Regions from separate parts of the Leuconostoc sp. S50 genome, predicted to be linked through region 2. Evidence: riboswitches for the same ligand, from Rfam matches in the RefSeq annotation. Region 2 holds a riboswitch; the other holds the start of a gene.
What was found. A riboswitch is a leader RNA that binds a small molecule or an ion and turns the genes downstream of it on or off. The one in region 2 is predicted to bind thiamine pyrophosphate.
Positions count from the first base shown of each region.

Region 1: it holds a riboswitch for thiamine pyrophosphate, as region 2 does, so the genes downstream of both, thiT (energy-coupled thiamine transporter ThiT) here and IAE53_RS02990 (ECF transporter S component) in region 2, are expected to answer to the same signal.

Region 1 covers NZ_JACVUE010000003.1:161,126-164,324, reverse strand. Annotated here, with positions in the region: gene IAE53_RS04660 (glycosyltransferase) at 1-610, shown strand, start outside; gene IAE53_RS04655 (MerR family transcriptional regulator) at 695-1,165, shown strand; gene thiT (energy-coupled thiamine transporter ThiT) at 1,202-1,756, opposite strand; TPP riboswitch at 1,826-1,914, opposite strand; gene IAE53_RS04645 (RluA family pseudouridine synthase) at 1,982-2,875, shown strand; gene IAE53_RS04640 (MIP/aquaporin family protein) at 2,917-3,199, opposite strand, start outside.
Region 2 covers NZ_JACVUE010000002.1:87,911-91,109, reverse strand. Annotated here, with positions in the region: gene tenA (thiaminase II) at 201-893, opposite strand; TPP riboswitch at 969-1,070, opposite strand; TPP riboswitch at 1,191-1,279, shown strand; gene IAE53_RS02990 (ECF transporter S component) at 1,401-1,982, shown strand; gene IAE53_RS02985 (ATP-binding cassette domain-containing protein) at 2,000-3,199, shown strand, end outside; gene IAE53_RS11380 (hypothetical protein) at 3,180-3,199, shown strand, end outside.

The DNA of each region.
Region 1 (3,199 bases), on a different contig from region 2:
GGCCGGCTTTAAATCCTACAATAAGCACGCCGTCAAAATATGGAATCCGTTGACTATCACACCAAATGGTCGTGCTGATTTGTCACAGCATATCATTGCCTTTACAGCTCGAATTGCGATTCAGCATAAAGGCATCGATTTTGCTGTGAAATTGGCTTCAAAATTACCAAATGATTGGCGCCTGGCAATTGCAGGTAATGGACTACCAGAAGATATGGCAACTTTTCAAGGCTTAATTGAAAAATATGCGGCGCACGATAAAATTATTTACCGTGGTGGGCTAAAAGATGAGGCATTACGACAACATTACCGTGATGCTAGTATTTTCTTACAGACGTCTCGTTGGGAAGGATTGCCATTGGTTTTGGCTGAAGCGATGAGCTTTGGGTTACCAATTGTCGCAATGAAAAATACCGGTTCTGCGGAGGTACTAGACGGTGGTAAATACGGCATTTTAGTCGAGAATGGCGATGTTGATGGTTTGTTAGCAGCTATTCAACCACTATTAAGTACTCAAAAAGAGCGACAATACTATGCTAATATTTCATTACAACGAGTAGAAGATTTTGAAATGGGCCCAATTTTAGAACAGTGGCAGGCTTTGTTTTAACAAAGGAATGTGCTATATTTAAATAGATATTAGGGGTGTTTAGCAACTTAGTTGACAAAGAACACTATTTCTAGAGGCACAGACATGAATTTTGACAAAGAAAATTTTAAAAAACCGTCTCTTGATCATTTACAATTCCGTATTGGCGAGTTAGCACGTATGACAAATATTTCGACACGGCAACTTCGTTATTGGGAAAAGCAAGGATATGTTCAAGCGATCGATCGAGAAGATGAACAAGAATCTCGGTTATATGGCTTTCGAGCGTTTATTAAGGTTGCGATAATCAAACAAAACTTAGATGATGGTGACAGTCTACATGACGCTGTTGATAAGGCTAATGAACAACTTGAAAGTGCCATGATTATTCATCACATTATGAAAAAAGCCTTTCAAGGTATTGAAGAATATGAGGGTCGTGTTGTTGTAAATTTGGGTTATTTTGATGACGATGAGACACAATTGTTGTACGTCTATCTGGAATCTGGCAAAGTAAAGTATCGGGTTGTTGATAAACGCGAGTCTCCAATCACGAGAAAAAGCCAGTTATTATAACAGCTTCCCTTCAGAATTGTTATAATAACTGGCTTTTTATTTGAACATTTTTGGTTGAACGCGAAGCAAAATAATCAGTACAACAATCGTCAACAGGATTTGTGGGATAACATAAGCTGCGTTGTAAATTAGTGAGTAAAGCCACGGATTTTGTCCTTTAGGGGCAAATGCGCCGTAAAAGAAACCACCAGCCAAAAAGGAACCAAAAAAGCGACCCAAACCACCTAATAGGGCACCAATTGATATGAGTATCATTGCTTGCCTTGTTGCATCTCGACGGAGTGCATATTTTAATTGGCTTTCGAACAATCCGCCGAGACCAACTAGCGTGTAGGCAAAGAAATAGTCAAAAAATACTTGTAATGGATTTAAATAGTACGGATTTAAAATAAAAGTCACTATACCAACAATTAATCCAGTAATCATACCGGCTTTTACACCGTGACGGTATGCAACAAATAATATTGGGACCAGTGACAAGGTTACAGCGCCACCTTGTGGCATTTTAAATAGGGTCAACCAATCGAAAACAACAGCCAAGGCGGCAAATATAGCCACTTCAGCGATGACGCGGGAACGAGAATTTTGCATAGACTTCATATCTCCAAAAAAATAAAAGCGCAACCGTCAAGAGAATTTACAGGTTGCGCCATTAATGAGCTAAACAATGTGGTATCTCCCTTCGCATGCATTATCATGAGCAGGTTCAGTGGGTATATCTCAGCCAAAAGGCACCCCAGATAATTTAAGTATAACTAAAATGACAATAAAGTCAAATTAAGGGGCTAAGCAACTAAAGGTGTGGGCACTTATCCTATGACAACATGGCAATATCAATTTATTATATCACCGCATAACGCAGGACAATCAGTGAAAGCCTTATGGACCAAATGGCTCATTCCAAAGCGTATTCGTGGCGCTCTCAGAATTAAGCGTCATTTCACTGTGAATGGCAGAATGGTCCCGACTAGTTACTATTTGGCAACTAACGATGTCTTAGTGATGACGTTTGATCAGGACGACTTTAGAACGAGTAGTTCTAATTATCGACCAAATTATAATCAGCAGGTAACAACTTTATTTGAGAACGATTATCTTGTGGTGATTGATAAACCAGCGGGGATGAAAATGCATCCGCATTCACCCACAGAAGATGATACTTTGCTGAATTACGTTGCCGGTGATTTTCAAAGGCGCCATGTAGAAGCGTCGCCTTATATGGTACATCGAATTGATCGGGCTACCTCCGGCGCCGTTATTGTTGCAAAAACGCCTTTAGTAGTGCCAATACTTGACCAGCTATTATCTGCTAAGGTAATTACGCGGACTTATTTGGCATGGGTGAGTGGTGTGATGCCGACAAAACAGGGAATAATTAAAACACCAATTGGCATTGATGCAAAAGACGACAGGAAACGTGCTGTCAATGGCGCCGAAGCACAATTTGCTGTAACGCATTGGACTAATGTACATACAGTTTATCAAAATTCACTATTACGAATTCGTTTGGATACTGGACGAATGCACCAAATTAGGGTTCATTTAGCTAGTATAGGTCATCCAATAGTTGGGGATGACCTATATGGTGGGCGTCATATGCCAAGATTGATGCTGCATTCAGCTACCATTGAACTACCTTTACCCTTTGATGGTGGCGTTAAAACGATTACAGGTCCATTGCCTCATGACTTTCCACGGCAATTGCGATAATAAAAAAGAAGCTCGTGATGAGCTTCTTTTTAGTAAAAACATTATGCTTCTTTCGTAACACCCTTGTTGAAGAAGTTAGCGGCAAATGCTGCCAAAGCACCACCTAGTAGATCAGCCACTAGGTAAACCCAAACGTGACCAAGTGCTTTACCTTGAACAAAGATTGCAGGACCTAAGGCACGAGCAGGGTTGAAAGCACCACCTGTAATAGGTAATGCAACAATGATTAGAACAGCTAACCACAAACCGATAATCAATGGCGCCGGTACATTAGCCAATTTAGTGACAATTGAAATGACCAAAACAAACAAGAAAGTCAAAATC
Region 2 (3,199 bases):
TGGTTTGACTTTGACGAGTGATAGGCTTTGTTATTGACTTATGAGCAATCTAGAATGATTTAAACAGTTTACACGTTTTTGTTACTTTATATAAAAATAGAATTGACAGAGTAGTATTGTAATGATAACAGAAATTTTAAATAAACTAAGTGCTTGACACCAAAGAGACTTTTTAAAGAATACTGGCAACTTTTATTTGTTTAATCAATGACTGATTTAAATTTCCAGTCTTGTTGGTAAAAAGCTTGCTCCCAAAACTGCCATTCTAGTTCACAACTTTTTAAGAAAAATTGCATAGCTTCTTCACGTTGTGATGATGTTGCCTCTGATGCCAAACGATCAATCCAATCGAAAATTTGATCAGAGAGTGTGGTCTGAGAATCATCATCCGTTTTGGCATAGAAATCAATCCATCCTTTAAAAGGATTAGCTTGATTATTAGCCTTTTCTTGAACTTGCTTGCTGGCAATTTCATGGTACGTCCAAGGACAAGCTTGAAAAGCAGCGAGAATATTCAGCAGTAAACCTGTATCAGCTGCACGATACATATGTGATTCATACAAATATGCTTTTGGTGCTGGTGTTGCATGTTGTAACATTTCATATTGAACGCCGGCCACATCGCAAAAGACGTGGTGTGGATGAATTTCGCTATTCAAAATAAAATCAATTGAATTCGCAAAAAATTTTATCTCGGTACGGTCAGTTAGTTTTGTAATTGCAGTGGCATAAATTTTAATAAATTCACTCAAATATTGAAAATCTTGTTCAACATAAAAAATTAAAGCTTCTCGTGGAACGTATCCTGTCGCGATACCACGTACAAATGGGTGTTCATGAATAGCAGTCATAATTGGTTGTGCATGAGCACGTAATTCTTCTGAAAACAACATAATATCTCCTAATAATTGGTTTTTAGTCAACAAAAAAAGCGCTTTGTTAAGAGCGCAAAAAGAGCATCTTTATTAAATAAAAGAATGCCACTTTCCTACGCTAGTGTTGACTAGATCAGGTTCGAAGGGACTGATGTAAACATCATCTCAGCCAAGAAGGCACCCCTAGTGGACAACATATAATATTTTATGAATTAAGAATAACACTACTACAAAATAATTACAAACATTAAAAAAAGTAGGAATCAGTGCATTGCCTTTTTGAAAACAATGAGTTATACTTTTTCACGTAGTTTAATATTTTATCTGGGGTACCGTAAGGTTGAGATTATACCCATTGAACCTGTCAGGTTAATACCTGCGAAGGAAGATAAGTTAGATTAAGACATTTTTTGATGCCATCAATCACTATTCTCTTTTGTGGTTGGTGGTTTTTTCTATGATCACTTATTACTAAAACGGTATATTAGCAAAGCTTACGACCTCAATCAAAAGGAGAATATGTTTATGGAACAGTTAGAAATCTCATCTGAATCAAAGGTTAGGTGGTCGTTGCGAGAAGTGATATTAATGGCATTAATAGGTATTGCTTTTGGTGTCATTTATTTTATTATGGATCCGATATACACAGCTTTAGATGCTGTTTTGGTCCCACTCGGATTACATCAATACACAATTGCAATTACAATTGGTCCTTGGATGATGGCAGCGCCACTTTCCAGCTATCTATTGAGAAGGATGGGGGCTGGATTAATTGGTGAATTACTAGGTGCGACAGGAGAAGCACTTTTGGGTGGTTACTGGGGTGTAGCGACTTTAATTTCTGGTTTTATTCAAGGAATTGGATCAGAGTTAGGTTTCACATTAACAGGCTATAAAAATTGGAAAACAGGTTTAATTTTGTCGACCCTTACAGGAACTATTGTGACTTTTGTATGGTCATTGTTCCATGATGGCTATCTTCAGTTTGGAATTAGTATGTTAATCGGATTGTTCATTGTACGGTGGATTTCAATTGCTTTTTTTGCTGGCCTACTAGTTTATTGGATTGTTAATCTATTAGAAAAGTCTAAGTTATTAAAAAAGTGATGTTAGGATGACCAATAATGACGATTTTAAAAACTAGCCATTTAGATATTAAAATTGATGACCAATTAATTTTAAAAGATATTACGCTATCCATACAACCGGGACGATTTATTTTATTAGTTGGTGAATCAGGTTGTGGGAAGTCTACATTGATGACTGCTCTAGCTGGTTTGTATCCCAAGTATGGTGGTGAATTGTCAGAAACAGTTTTATTAAATAAACATAATATCGCAACAATTAAAGCTAATTTTCGATCGAGAAAAGTAGCTATGTTATTTCAACATCCCGATCAACAGTTCGCAATGGATCGTGTGGAAGATGAATTAATTTTTTCACTTGAAAATTTGTCTCTATCAAAGCAAGAAATAGATAAACGAATCAATGAAGCATTAATTGAAGTTGGTATTGAACCACTGAGGCATAGTGATTTAGCTCATCTATCAGGTGGGGAATTGCAAAAAGTGGCTTTAGCTGAAACGTTGGCTATGGGCGCCGAAATCATTTTGTTAGATGAACCTTTTGCAGCGGTTGATCTCGTGCATCGAAAAGAATTGCAGTTATTGTTGAAAAAGTTAGCTGATCGTGGACATGGCATTCTAGTTTCTGATCATGATACAAGTGGTTATCAGTCGCTGATGACGGATGTCTTTCGCATAGCAAATAAAACACTTTATCAAGCAGGCAAAAATGAAATTAAGGATATATTTAATGAATATAGTCCACAGCTGTTAAAGGTTCACAATGAAGTAGATGAATTATCATTCAATATGGTTGATGTGACCTTGAAAAATGGCATCATGCCTATTTTAAAAAATAGTGATTTTAAGTGGGCCAAAAATAAAATAACATTAATTACTGGACCAAATGGTATTGGTAAGTCAAGTTTGTTATTAACTTTTGCGAGATTGCATGACTTTCAAGGAACATTATGCTACGAAGAGCAAGCGATTAATAATTTACCTTTTAAGAAATATGCACGTTTAGTGGGGCTAGTTTTTCAAAACGCAATGAATCAATTTTTAAACATTACAGTAAAAGAAGAACTTGAGCAAGCTAGATCAAAGAGTCGTTTCAAAGGATACTGGACTAAAGACAAAATATCCAAAGTTATCGACCGGCTAAATCTTGACGGACTATCAGAGCATAGCGTGTATGAATTGTCAGGCGGGCAGCAAAAAAAAATTACAATTATTAATTATGATAGTTATTTCTCCAGA